Regions from separate parts of the Streptomyces sp. NPDC003011 genome, predicted to be linked through region 2. Evidence: riboswitches for the same ligand, from Rfam matches in the RefSeq annotation. Region 2 holds a riboswitch; the other holds the start of a gene.
The links. A riboswitch is a leader RNA that binds a small molecule or an ion and turns the genes downstream of it on or off. The one in region 2 is predicted to bind cobalamin.
Positions count from the first base shown of each region.

Region 1: linked by a shared signal. The riboswitch ahead of ACWD0J_RS19370 (cobalamin biosynthesis protein) and the one ahead of ACWD0J_RS12405 (ribonucleoside-diphosphate reductase subunit alpha) in region 2 are both predicted to bind cobalamin.

Region 1 covers NZ_JBSFTY010000035.1:44,528-51,605, forward strand. Annotated here, with positions in the region: gene cobN (cobaltochelatase subunit CobN) at 1-1,594, opposite strand, end outside; gene ACWD0J_RS19365 (cobyric acid synthase) at 1,591-3,099, opposite strand; gene ACWD0J_RS19370 (cobalamin biosynthesis protein) at 3,096-4,037, opposite strand; cobalamin riboswitch at 4,139-4,278, opposite strand; gene ACWD0J_RS19375 (hypothetical protein) at 4,460-4,681, opposite strand; gene ACWD0J_RS19380 (anion permease) at 4,725-5,975, opposite strand; gene ACWD0J_RS19385 (class II aldolase/adducin family protein) at 6,406-7,078, shown strand, end outside.
Region 2 covers NZ_JBSFTY010000018.1:75,398-82,475, reverse strand. Annotated here, with positions in the region: gene ACWD0J_RS12405 (ribonucleoside-diphosphate reductase subunit alpha) at 1-1,568, opposite strand, end outside; cobalamin riboswitch at 1,690-1,814, opposite strand; gene ACWD0J_RS12400 (GNAT family N-acetyltransferase) at 1,867-2,373, opposite strand; gene mctP (monocarboxylate uptake permease MctP) at 2,449-4,077, opposite strand; gene ACWD0J_RS12390 (DUF3311 domain-containing protein) at 4,074-4,346, opposite strand; gene ACWD0J_RS12385 (YbdD/YjiX family protein) at 4,466-4,666, opposite strand; gene ACWD0J_RS12380 (carbon starvation CstA family protein) at 4,638-6,776, opposite strand; gene ACWD0J_RS12375 (GntR family transcriptional regulator) at 6,894-7,078, opposite strand, start outside.

The DNA.
Region 1 (7,078 bases), on a different contig from region 2:
CGCAGGCCCTGGACAGGCCCAGTCCCTTGCCCGGCAGCCACTCCATCGTGCCGTGCTTGCCCATGTGCACGATCGCGTCGGCCCCGAAGCCGCCCTCTGATGTCGCGGTCTCCAGCCACCGGTACGCCGCCATGTAGTGGTGCGACGGCGGCATGTCGGGGTCGTGGTAGATCGCGATCGGGTTCTCGCCGAAGCCGCGCGGCGGCTGGATCATGACGACGACGTTCCCGAACTGGAGGGAGGCCAGCACGATGTCGTCGCCGTCCACGTACAGGCTGCCCGGCGGCTCGCCCCACGCCTCCAGCATGGCGTCCCTCAGGCCCGCGTCGAGGCGGTCGAACCAGGCCCGGTAGTCGGCGAGCGGCACCCGCGCGGGCGCCGCGGCGAGCTGCTCCTCGGTGAGCCATTCGACGTCGTGGCCACCGGCGTTGATCAGCCGGTGGATCAGCTCGTCCCCGTCGTCGGGGTGCCCCTCGACGGCGTACCCGGCGTCCCGCAGCGCGTCCAGCACCCGCACCGCCGAGACGGGCGTGTCCAGCCCGACCGCGTTGCCGACGCGCGAGTGCTTGGTCGGGTAGGCGGTGAAGACGAGCGCGAGCCTCTTGCCGGCGTTCGGCTTGTGCCGCAACCGGGCGTGCCGCACGGCGATCCCGGCGACCCGCGCGGCCCGCTCAGGGTCGGCGACGTACACCGGGACCTCGTCCGGGCCCTGCTCCTTGAAGGAGAACGGCACGGTGATCAGCCGCCCGTCGAACTCCGGGATCGCCACCTGCATCGCCGCGTCCATGGGGGACAGGGCGGCGTCGGACTCCTCCCAGGCCTTCCTGGAGGACGTCAGGCACAGGCCCTGGAGCACGGGGACGTCGAGATCGGCGAGGGCCCCGATGTCCCAGGCCTCCTCGTCGCCGCCGGCCGAGGCCTGCGAGGCGTGTGTGCCGCCGGAGGCGAGGACGGTGGCGATGAGGGTGTCGGCCTCGCCGAGGATCTCGTACAGCCCAGGGTCGGCACCGCGCAGCGAACCGCAGTAGACGGGCAGGGCGTTGGCGCCCCGCGCCTCGATCGCGTCGCACAGCGTGTCCACGAAGGCGGTGTTGCCGCTGAGGTGGTGGGCGCGGTAGAAGAGCACGCCCACGGTCGGACGGCCGTCCTGGAGCGCGCGGTCCCCGTGGACGCCGTACTCGGGCATCTTGTGCGGCTCGTCGAACCCCTCACCGGTCAGCAGCACGGTGTCGGACAGGAAGCGCGCCAGCTCGGTGAGGTTGGCGGGGCCGCCCTCGACGAGGTACCTGAGCGCCTCCGCCACGACGCCGGCGGGCACCGACGACTCGGCCATCAGCTCCGCGTCGGGCACGGTCTCCCCGCCGAGGAGGACGGTGGGGATGCCCGAGGCCCGCAGCGCGGCGAGCCCGTCCTCCCAGGCCCGCTTGCCGCCGAGCAGCCGTACGACGGCGATGTCCGCGCCGTCGACCAGCCCCGGAAGTTCCTCCGTGACGTCGACGCGGGTCGGGTTGCCGATCCGGTACGAGGCGCCGGAAGCGGCCCGGGCCGCCAGCAGGTCCGTGTCGGCGGTGGACAACAACAACACTGTGCTCATGCGGGCGCTCCCGGTGGGATGAAAGGCAGTCCTTGCGGCGCGCCGGACTCGATGAGCCGCCACAGCGCGTCGGTGTCCGCGTGCTGTTCGATCAGGTCGCCGAGCCGGTCGAGCTGCTCCTCGCGCAGCGCGGCGAACGAGGTGTCGGCGGCCGGCACGAAACGGCGGCCCGCGGCGGCCGCCACCTCGCGCAGGAACGCCCGCCGGAAACCGTCCGACTCCAGCGAGCCGTGCCAGTGCGTGCCCCAGGTCTGCCCGACCCGGCAGCCGTCCAGGAAGGGCTCCCCGCCCGTCACCTCGGCGATCCCGTGGTGGATCTCGTACCCCTCGACGTGTTCGCCGAGGGCCTCGCCGACCGGCCGGGTGAGGGTCTTCTCGCGGGCGAACCGGACCCGGACGGGCAGGACGCCGAGTCCGCCGACGTGTCCGCGCCGGCTCTCGACGTCGTCCTCGATGTGCTCGCCGAGCACCTGGAAACCGCCGCAGAGCCCGAGGATCGGCCGCCCCTCGGCGGCCCTGCGCCGCAGCGCCTTTGCGAGTCCCCGCTCCCGCAGCCACTCCAGCGCCCGGACGGTCCCGCGGGTCCCCGGGATCACCACGAGGTCGGCGTCGGCCAGTTCCTCCGGCCGGTCCACGAACCGCACGACGACGCCCGGCTCGGCGGCCAGCGCGTCCACGTCCGTGAAGTTGGACATCAGCGGGACCGCGCAGACGGCGACCCGCAGCACGTCCTCGCCGACGGGCGGCGCGACGTTCGACTCCCGGACCGTCCCGCGCAGGGAGACCCGCAGCCCGTCCTCCTCGTCGATCCCGAGCCCGTGCCGGAAGGGCAGGACGCCGTAGGTGTGCCGCCCGGTGAGCCCGTGCAGCATGTCCAGCCCGGGTTCCAGCAGCGAGACGTCCCCGCGGAACTTGTTGACGAGGAACCCGGCGACGAGTTCCTGGTCTTCGGGGGACAGCAGGGCCACGGTGCCGAAGAAGGAGGCGAAGACCCCGCCACGGTCGATGTCGCCCACCACCAGCACCGGCAGCCGCGCGTTGCGCGCGATCCCCATGTTGACGATGTCCGTCCGCCGCAGATTGATCTCGGCGGGACTGCCGGCCCCCTCACAGATCACCGCGTCATACGTGCCCCGCAACGCGGCCAGACACTCCAGCACGGTCCCGAGGAGCCGCTGCTGGCGCCCGCCGTGATAGCCGCGCGCACTCATCTCGCCCACGGGCTTGCCCATGAGCACCACCTGGCTGCTCTGCTCGCCGCCCGGCTTGAGCAGCACGGGATTCATCAGCGCGGTCGGCTCGACCCGGCAGGCCTGCGCCTGCATGGCCTGCGCCCGCCCGATCTCGGCGCCCTCCCGGGTGACGAACGAGTTGAGGGACATGTTCTGCGCCTTGAAGGGCGCGACCTTGACCCCTTGGCGCACCAGCCACCGGCAGATCCCGGCGGTGACGACACTCTTGCCGGCGTCGGAGGTGGTACCGGCGACCAGGAGACCACCGTTCACGAGGCACGCCCCTTCACCACGCGGCGTGCGGCGACCGTGAGCCCGAGCGCGAGCAGGCCCACGCGGCGCGAGAGCCGTACGGCCCGTTCGACGTCCTCGGTCACCACGGCCCGCCCCCGCGCGTTCAGCACCGGCCGGTGCTCGACCCGGCCGCCGTACGACAGCGTCCCGCCCAGCCGCACGCCGAGCGCCCCCGCGAACGAGGCCTCCACGGGCCCGGCGTTGGGGCTCGGATGGTTCGCCGCGTCCGCCCGCCAGGCGCGCACGGCACCGCGCGGATCCGGGCCGGCCAGCGCCGCGAGGACGGCGGTCAGCCGCGCTCCGGGCCACCCGGCGACGTCGTCGAGCCGTGCGCAGGCCCACCCGTACCGCCGGTACCGGGGCGACTTGTGCCCGACCATGGCGTCGAGGGTGTTGACGGCCCGGAACCCGGCCAGCCCCGGCACACCGGCCACGGCCCCCCACACGAGCGCCCCCACCACGGCGTCGGAGGTGTTCTCGGCGACAGACTCCACGACCGCCCGCGCGATCCCGTCGGCGTCCAGGGACTGCGGATCCCGCCCGCACAGGTGCGGCAGCCGGGCCCGCGCGGCCTCGACGTCCCCCGCCTCCAGCGCCCGCCCGATGCTCCGCGCCTCCCTGGCCAGCGACGTCCCCCCGACGACGGCCCAGGTGACGGCGCCGGTCAGCGCGAGGGAAGCGGCGGGGGAGGGACGTACGGCACGGGCGGCGGCGGCCCCGAGCGCGACGGCGCCACCGGCGCACACCACGGCGTGCAGCGCGCCCCACCCCCGGTGGTCCCGCCACAGCACCCGTTCCACGGCGCCCGCGGCCCGCCCGAACACGGCGACCGGATGCCCGCGGTGAGGATCACCGAGGAGCAGGTCACCGAGGAGCCCGGCGGCGGCGCCGTACGCGTAGACGCGATCGGCACGCATGGGGTCAGCCGACCGCTGTCACAGACGGGGAGACGCTACTGAACCTCGAACGGCAGCCGAGCATGGCGATATGTCCTCACTCAGGGTGTCCACGCCCTGGTTCGACGAGACCGGCGACGAGAGTTCCTGGCTCCCGGGGCTTTCTGCCCCGGTGACAGTGGCGGGACCGCGCCGGACTCGCACCGGCTTCCTCTTCTGCCGCCGTACATGGCCCCGGCAGTCCACCACGGGGTTGGAAGAGCCGTCAACTTGCCGTTGACCTGCGCGGGGGGACTGTGGAGAACCCCACATCGCCGACGTGGCCAGGGCATCCGCGGGACCGGCCCGAAGGGCGCCCGCGGGGCCGGGCGGCGGTCCCGGAACGCCGACCGGGCGGGCCCGGAACCGAAGTTCCGGACCCGCCCGGCGGCCAGGTGCCCGTGTCAGGCCACGATCAGGTAGATCCCGTACGCGACCGCCGCGGTGCAGGCCGCGAAGCAGGCGTACGCGCCCGTGACCGCGAGGGCGGCCGAACCGCCCTGCTGCGCGGCCCGTTCCTGTCGCGACAGGCCCATGACGGCGAGGGTGAACAGGCCCACCAGGGCCACGGTGACCACGAGGCTGACACCGAAGACGGAGCCGAGGGCCGCCCAGTCGATCTTCATGCTGCTTCTTCCTTCGTACCGGTTCGTGCCGGGGTGGCGGGGCTCAGACGGTGGTCGTGGCCGGCGGGGCCGCGGGGTCGGCGGCGACCGCGACGGCCGGGGCCGGGATCGTGGCCGTCAGGTCCTCGGTCACCGTGCCCGTCGGCGGCGGGGTCACCGCGGCCATCGCCGCGGTCACCACTCCGGCCGGCTCCTCGGTGTCGCAGACGTTCGTGTGGTCGACGACCTCGCGGCGGGAGACCTTCCAGATCGCGGCGCTGGAGCCGACGAGGAAGACCGCCACGAGCGCCGTGCCCCAGGCGCCGAAGCCGGTCACGTACTCCGCGATCGCGCCGACCAGGGCCGCGGCGGGCAGGGTCAGGCCCCACGCCACGAACATCCGGGTCGCCGTCGACCAGCGGACCACGCCGCCCTTGCGGCCGAGGCCCGCGCCCATCACCGCGCCGGAGACGGAGTGCGTGGTGGAGAGGGAGAAGCCGAGGTGGGAGGAGGCCAGGATGACCGTGGCCGCGCTGGTCTGGGCGGCGAAGCCCTGCTGCGGCTGGAGGTCGGTCAGGCCCTTGCCCATGGTGCGGATGATGCGCCAGCCGCCGAGGTAGGTGCCGAGCGCGATGGCGATGCCCGCGGAGAGGATGACCCAGGTGGGCGGGTCCGAGTCGGGGGCGACGGCGCCGCCGGCGACCAGCGCCAGGGTGATGATGCCCATCGTCTTCTGCGCGTCGTTGGTGCCGTGGGCGAGCGAGACCAGGCCCGCCGAGGCGATCTGGCCCGCCCGGTAGCCCTTCTCCGCCGCCTTGCCGTCGGCCTTCTTGCCGAGCTTGTACGACAGGCGCGTCGCGAGCATCGCGGCCAGGCCCGCCACCAGCGGGGCCGCGATCGCCGGGATCAGCACCTTGGTGACGAGCACGTCGCCGTGCACCCCGCCGAAGCCCGCGGAGGCGACGGTGGCGCCGATGAGGCCGCCCATCAGGGCGTGCGAGGAGCTGGAGGGGAGTCCGACCAGCCAGGTCAGCAGGTTCCAGAGGATCGCGCCGACCAGGGCGGCGAAGATGACCTCGGGACGGATGCCGCTCTCGTCCACGAGACCCTTGGAGATCGTGTTGGCGACCTCCACGGAGAGGAAAGCGCCCACAAGGTTGAGCACGGCGGACATGGCCACCGCGACCTTGGGCTTGAGCGCGCCGGTCGAGATGGTCGTGGCCATCGCGTTGGCGGTGTCGTGGAAACCGTTCGTGAAATCGAACGCGAGTGCGGTTACTACCACAATCGCGAGGATCAGCGAGAAGTTTTCCATTTACCCAGGCAATCGTTCGAGGTCATTGGCCGGACGAACGTAAGCAACCTGAGTGAACGGAAGGTGAACTGAGGCGGGCCGCACGGTGTCCGGATGCTGCGGTTCTCGCACCGCCGCGCTTCGGCCGGCTCCGTGGGCCCCGTGCGGCCCGGGCACCCCTTGGCCACCCGCCGTCGGCGAACTCCCTCAGCCGGTTCAAAGACCCGTCGAAGAGATGTTGGTCACCCGGCGGGCTGCCGCCGTCACCGGGCGGCGGCCGGTGTGCCGCTTCACCTCGTCGCTGAACGCCTTGATCCACCCGGTCATCCGGGTCCTGCTCAGCCCGTGGCACATGCGCGAACGCGGCGCCACTTGGCCGTGGCCCTCCGCCAGTGGCCCGAAGTGCCTCCGCCCGGCGGCGAGTCGGCGCCGGGCCTGGCAGGATCGCCGCATGGCCGAGGAGCAGCGGGACCCGCGGGGTGGACGAGGCGCGCGAGCGGGCGCACCGGACGTGCCGGAGCCGCGGGGGAGGAGCGTGCGCCCCGAGGAGGCGCACGCCTGGGAGGCGCTCGTCGCGACGGCCCGCCGCACCGTGTCCGACGGACTGGTCGTCGGCACCTCCGGCAACGTCTCGGTGCGCGTCGAGGACACCGTGCTGGTCACACCGTCGGGCGTGCCCTACGACCGGCTCACGCCCACGGACGTCACCGGGGTCGACCTCAACGGCCGGCAGGTGCTCGGCACGCTCGTCCCCACCAGCGAACTGCCCATGCATCTGGCCGTCCACCGCACCACCGACGCCCGCGCCGTCGTCCACACCCACGCCGTGCACGCCACGGCCGTCTCCACGCTCGTCCCCGAGCTCCCGGCGATCCACTACATGGCCGGCGCGCTCGGCGGCACCGTCCGGGTCGCCCCGTACGCCCCCTACGGCACCGGCGAGTTGGCCGAGAACGTGCTCCACGCCCTCGCCGGGCGCACCGGCTGCCTCCTCCAGAACCACGGCACCCTCACCTACGGCGCCACCCTCGACCAGGCCTACGACCGCACCGCCCAGCTGGAGTGGATGTGCCGCCTGTGGCTGACGGCGTCCTCGGTGCCGGGACTGTCACCGACGCTGCTGA
Region 2 (7,078 bases):
CGCAGCTGGAAGAAGACGTCCTGCAGGCCCATCACGCCGAGGCCGACCGGGCGCCACCTGGCGTTGGAGCGGCCCGCCTGCTCGGTCGGGTAGTAGTTGATGTCGACGACCCGGTCGAGGAAGGTGACGGCGGTGCGGACGGTGGCGTCCAGCCGCTCCCAGTCGATGTCCCCGCTCCCGCGGTCGACGAAGGCGCCGAGGTTGACCGAGCCCAGGTTGCAGACCGCCGTCTCCCCGTCGTCCGTGACCTCCAGGATCTCCGTGCACAGGTTCGAGGAGTGGACCACGTGACCCGGCTCGGCCGTCTGGTTGGCGGTGCGGTTGGCGGCGTCCTTGAAGGTCATCCAGCCGTTGCCGGTCTGCGCGAGGGTGCGCATCATGCGGCCGTACAGGTCGCGGGCGGGGAGGGTCTTGCGGGCGAGGCCCGCCTCCTCCGCGGCGCGGTAGGCGGCGTCGAACTCCTCGCCCCACAGGTCGACCAGCTCGGGCACGTCGGACGGCGAGAACAGCGACCACGGCGCGTCGGCGTCGACCCGGCGCATGAACTCGTCCGGGACCCAGTGCGCGAGGTTCAGGTTGTGCGTACGGCGGGCGTCCTCGCCGGTGTTGTCGCGCAGCTCCAGGAACTCCTCGATGTCGGCGTGCCAGGTCTCCAGGTAGACCGCCGCGGCGCCCTTGCGCCGGCCGCCCTGGTTCACGGCGGCGACCGAGGCGTCCAGGGTCTTCAGGAACGGGACGATGCCGTTGGAGTGCCCGTTGGTGCCGCGGATCAGCGAACCGCGGGCGCGGACGCGGGAGTAGGCGATGCCGATGCCGCCCGCGTGTTTCGAGAGCCGGGCCACCTGGTGGTAGCGGTCGTAGAGGGAGTCCAGCTCGTCCTTCGGGGAGTCGAGGAGGTAGCAGGACGACATCTGGGGGTGCCGGGTGCCGGAGTTGAAGAGGGTGGGGGAGGAGGGGAGGTAGTCGAGGCGGCTCATGAGGGCGTGGAGCGCGGCGACTTCGTCCAGCGCGCGGGCGGTGTCGTCCTCGGCGAGGCCCGACGCCACCCGGAGCATGAAGTGCTGGGGCGTCTCGATGACCTTGCGGGTGGTCGGGTGCCGGAGGAGATAGCGGCTGTGCAGGGTGCGCAGGCCGAAGTAGCCGAAGCGGTCGTCGGCGTGCGGGTCGATCAGCGCGTCGAGCCGGGCGGCGTGGACCCGTACGAACTCGGCCGTGCGGTCGGCGATGAGCCCTTCCCGGTGCCCCACGGCCACGGAGTCGGTGAAGGCCGTGACGCCCTGCGAGGCCGCCTCGGCGCGGATGCCGATCGTCAGCAGACGGGCGGCCAGCCGCGAGTAGGCGGGGTCCTCGGAGATGAGGCCGGCCGCCGCCTCCGTGGCCAGCTCGCGCAGCTCCGCCTCGTCCGCCCGCGCGGACCGGCCGCGCAGCGCGGCGGCGGCGACCCGTCCGGGGTCGGCGTCGGGGAGGTCGGCGGTCAGCTCGGCCAGGGTCCGCAGTAACGCGGTTCCCGGGCCGTCGGGCGCCACCGGGGTGGTCGCTGAGGCCGGATCGACTGGCGCGATGGTCACGTGGGGCTCTCCCTCGCTCGGCACGGAGGCCTCGCGGTGGGCAGGGGGCGGCACGAGCGCACGCGGCGTCGCGTCACCGGCCCATTCCACGAGGCCCGGACGTCAGGGCACCCGGACCGTACGGCCGGGCGCGCTGTCGGCAGGTCCTCGGACTGGACAAGGCGTGCGTACGCACGCATGTACACCGTTGCGGGACAGTTCCGGATTCACACCGGATTCCCCTGCGGCGACAGCGAGCACGAGCATACATCTTGTGCCGGGCGAGGGAAGAACCCCCATATGTTGTGTCGCGCCGGTCTCAGAGCGTCAACTCGTAGGTGAGGAGGGTGATGTCGGCCAGCTCCGGGACCGGGTTCCAGTCCCGTGCCGGGGTACGGACGAAGCCGAGGCGTTCGTAGACGCGGTGGGCGGCGCGCATGGTGCGCTGGGTCGACAGGACGATGCCCGTGCAGCCGTCCATGGTCCGCGCCCGGTCGACGCAGGCACGGACGAGGGCCTCCCCGGCGCCGCGTCCGCGGGCCGCCCGGTCGACGGCGAGCATCCGTATCTCCGCCTCTCCAACGCGGGCGAGGTCGGCCATGGGGCCGCCGGACGGGACGAAGGTGACGCCGCCGAGGAGGTGCCCGCCCCGGGTGGCCACCAGGACGTCCGCGGCGGCCGCCCGCTTGGCCACGTCCCTCAGCTCACCGAGGTAGGGGTCGGCCTCCCCGAAGTCGAGGAGCCCGTCCTGGAGGTAGGCCCGGGCGGTGAGCTCGCCGAGGGGCTCGTACTCGTGCGGGTCCGCCCGCCGGATCACCATGTCCATGCGGGGCAGTGTGCATCAGGGGAACGGCGACGGGCCGCCGGATTTCTCCGACGGCCCGTCATCACGTACGGCGGCTCAGTGTGCGGCCCCCGCCGTCGCCGGCGGCAGCTCCACCTGGACGCCCGGGTCGCCCGCGTCGGCCGTGTAGTCCGCCGGGGAGGTCTCGTCGATGCCGTCCGGGGCCTTCAGCGCCCTCAGTGCGAAGGTCAGCACCACCGTCACCACCACGTTCAGCACGAACGCCGTCAGGCCGATGTAGCCGATCTCACCGATGCCGGGGATCTCCTTCGACGAGCCGCCGAAGTGCTTCTGCGTCGGCGAGGCCACGCCGTACGCGGCGGCCGTGCCGTAGACCATGCCGACCGCCCAGCCGCCGAGCAGGGCCCAGCGGTGGAACCAGCGGGTGAACAGGCCGCCGACCAGGGCCGGGAAGGTCTGCAGGATCCAGATGCCGCCGAGCAGCTGGAAGTTGATCGCGACCGTCTTGTCCATCGTCAGGACGAAGGCCAGCGCGCCCACCTTCACCAGCAGCGAGACCAGCTTGGAGACCTTGGTCTCCTGCGCCGGCGTGGCGTCCGGCTTGATGAAGTCCTTGTAGATGTTGCGGGTGAACAGGTTCGCCGCCGCGATCGACATGATGGCCGCGGGGACGAGGGCGCCGATACCGATCGCCGCGAACGCCACGCCCGCGAACCAGTCCGGGAACATGTCCTCGAACAGCTGCGGGATCGCCAACTGCCCGTTGGAGACCTTGACCCCGGCCGCGATGGCCATGAAGCCCAGCAGGGCGAGCAGGCCCAGCATCAGCGAGTACAGCGGCAGGATCGTGGTGTTGCGGCGGATCACCTCACGGCTGCGCGAGGACAGCGTCGCCGTGATCGAGTGCGGGTACATGAAGAGCGCCAGCGCGGAGCCCAGCGCCAGCGTGGCGTACGTCCACTGGCCCGCCTCGGCCGGGACCAGCGCACCGCGCGGCGCGCCCGTCGCCGGGTTGGGCTGGCTGAACGCCTCGCCCGCCTTGGCGAAGATGTCGTCGAAGCCGCCCAGCTTGATCGGGATGTAGATGATCGCCACCGCGATGACGAGGTAGATCAGCGTGTCCTTCACGAACGCGATCAGCGCGGGCGCCCGCAGCCCCGACGAGTACGTGTACGCCGCCAGCACGCCGAAGGCGATCAGCAGCGGCAGGTCCTTGACGAACCAGTGGGTGTCCTCACCGCCGCCGACGCCCATCACGTCCAGCACCGCCTGGATGCCGACCAGTTGGAGCGCGATGTACGGCATCGTCGCCAGGATGCCGGTGACGGCCACCGCCAGCGACAGCCCCTTCGAGCCGAAGCGCCCGCGCACGAAGTCCGAGGTCGTCACGTACCCGTGCTTGTGCGAGACCGACCACAGGCGCGGCAGGAAGGTGAAGATCAGCGGGTAGACCAGGATGGTGTACGGCACCGCGAAGAAGCCGGCCGCGCCCGCCGCGTAGATCGCCGCCGGGACGGCAACGAAGGTGTACGCCGTGTACAGGTCGCCGCCGAGCAGGAACCAGGTGACCCAGGTGCCGAACGACCGGCCGCCCAGGCCCCATTCGTCGAGGCTGTGCTCGTTCTCGGCCTTGCGCCAGCGCGCGGCCAGGAAGCCCAGGACGGTGACGGCCAGGAAGAAGAAGATGAAGACGGCGAGCGCGACGCCGTTGACTCCGTCGTTCACTTCGACGCACCCCCGTCCGTGGACCGGGCGGCGGCGCGGGCGCGCTGGTCACGCTGCCACAGCTGGTACGCGATCATCGTCAGCGCGGTGGAGACGAGCACCCAGGCCATCTGGTACCAGTAGAAGAACGGTATGCCGATGAACGTGGGATCGGTCTTGGCGTACGAACCCACCCACAGCATCGCCACGAACGGTGCGACGAGACAGAGGCCGATCACCACACGTGCCGGTGTCACCACCGGTGGCCTCACTTCAGGCGCATCTGACATGTCGCGGCTCCGTTCCCTCAGTGATCACCTGTGTAATGCGCAGGGCAATCTAGGTCACGGTGTCGCGGGAGCGGAACCCCTCGTCCGCATACCGGTATGTGTCGGTTCTGTGTCGGCCGTCAGCAGCAGCGGAAGCCCTGTCGGGGGTCCTTCTCCTGCCGGTCCGTGCGCATCCGCTCGAAGTCGCGCCGGGAGGGCACCCGCGCCTCCGGGTGCCCCTTGCGCACGTGCGCGACATAGCGGTCGTACGCCGACTCGTCGGTCAGCTCCCGCACATACCAGCGCACCCCTCTAAACGCCCGTACCAGAGCCGACCGCACGGCGCTCCTCCTCCTTCTCCTCGCGCGTGGGGAACAGCCCGGCCGGAGCGACGATCTTCGACTCGACGTACGGCGTCTCGCTCAGCGTGGACAGCGCCGGGCGGCGCACGTGCCGGACGCAGACCCGGGCCGCGTCGGCGATCACGACCACGATCAGCAGCGCGAGGACGGCCGACAGGACGCCGTCCACCGTGGAGTTGGTGACCACGGTGTGCATGTCGTCCATGGTCTTGGCGGGCGGCAGCACCTCGCCCCGGTCGATGGCGTCCTGGAACACGGACCGCTGCTGGAAGAAGCCGACCTTCGGATCGCTGGAGAACACCTTCTGCCAGCTCGCCGTCAGCGTGACCGTGGCGTCCCAGGCGAGCGGAACCCCCGTGATCCAGGCCCACTTGAGGCGTCCGGACTTCACCAGCAGGGTCGTGCAGACGGCCAGCGCGACCGCCGCGAGCAGCTGGTTGGAGATGCCGAAGATCGGGAACAGCTGGTTGATCCCGCCGAGGGGCTCGTGGACGCCGACCCACAGGAAGTAACCCCACAGGGCGCACACGGCCGCGCTGGTGGCGACCAGGCCGGGCTTCCAGCTCACGTCCCGGAAGGGCCGGTAGACGTTGCCCAGCATGTCCTGGAGCATGAACCGGCCGACGCGGGTGCCGGCGTCCAGCGCGGTCAGGATGAACAGCGCCTCGAACATGATCGCGAAGTGGTACCAGAAGGCCTTCAGGCTCCCGCCCGTCACCTCGGAGAAGATCTCCGAGACGCCGACGGCCAGCGTGGGCGCGCCGCCGGTGCGGGAGAGCAGGGAGGACTCCTCGACGTTCTCCGCCGCCTGGGCCAGCTCGCCGGGGGTGATGGAGTAGCCCCAGCCGGTCACCACCTGCGAGGCGCTCTCCACCGTCGTCCCGATCGCCCCGGCCGGCGCGTTCATCGCGAAGTACAGGCCCGGGTCGATGATGCTCGCCGCGACCAGCGCCATCACCGCGACCGACGACTCCATCAGCATGGAGCCGTAGCCGATCATCCGGACCTGCGTCTCCTTCTGGATCATCTTCGGTGTCGTACCGGACGAGATGAGCGAGTGGAAACCGGACAGCGCGCCGCAGGCGATGGTGATGAAGACGAACGGGAACAGGGACCCCGCGAAGACCGGCCCGTCGCCGCGCGAGGCGAAGTCGGTGACCGGGTCCATCTTCAGGGTCGGCAGCGCGATCACCACACCGAGCGCGAGCAGGACGATCGTGCCGATCTTCATGAAGGTGGAGAGGTAGTCGCGGGGCGCGAGCAGCATCCACACCGGCAGGATCGAGGCGATGAAGCCGTACGCCACCAGCCAGATGACCAGCGTGGACGGCGCGAGCGTGAAGGTGTCCGCCCACGACGACTCGGCGACCCAGCGGCCGGAGACCAGTGCGAGCAGCAGCAGCGCCACGCCGATCAGCGAGACCTCGGTGACCCGGCCGGGGCGCAGGACGCGCAGGTAGAAGCCCATCAGCAGGGCGATGGGGATCGTCATGGCGATGGAGAAGGTGCCCCATGGCGAGGCGGCCAGGGCGTTCACGATGACCAGGGCCAGCACGCCGAGCAGGATGATCATGATGGCGAAGGCCGCGAGCAGCGCCGCCGCCCCGCCGAACGGGCCGATCTCCTCCCGTGCCATCTGCCCCAGCGACCGGCCGTCCCGGCGGGTGGAGAAGAACAGCACCACCATGTCCTGCACGGCGCCCGCGAAGATGACGCCCACGATGATCCAGATCGTGCCCGGCAGATAACCCATCTGCGCGGCCAGCACCGGCCCGACCAGCGGCCCGGCACCGGCGATCGCCGCGAAGTGGTGGCCCAGCAGGACCCGCCGGTCGGTGGGATGGAAGTCGATGCCGTTGTCGAGCCGCTCCGCCGGGGTGGCCCGGGTGCGGTCGACCTTGAGCACCTTGTACGCGATGAACTTCGAGTAGAAGCGATAGGCGACGGCGTACGAGCCGAGGGCCGCCGCCACCATCCAGACGGCCGACACCTCCTCGCCCCGGGAGAGCGCGAGCACGGACCAGCCGGCCGCGCCGACCAGCGCGACCAGGGTCCAGATGACGATGGTTCGGACGTTCGCGGTACGCACCAGGAGGTCCCCCCGTCCATGCGGCGACGGGAGGAACGTAGAGCAGGAACGGCAGTTGCGCCACACCGCGTGCGGGACGGAATGACACGCGAGGGTGCGGGCGCCGCCGCGGGGCGGTCAGTCCTGCGGCCGCTTCAGGCGGGCCACGAACTTGTAGCGGTCCCCCCGGTAGACCGACCGCACCCACTCCACCGGCTGCCCCTGCCGGTCCAGCGAGTGCCGGGACAGCATCAGCATCGGCAGGCCGACGTCGGTGCCGAGCAGGCCGGCCTCGCGCGGGGTGGCCAGCGAGGTCTCGATGG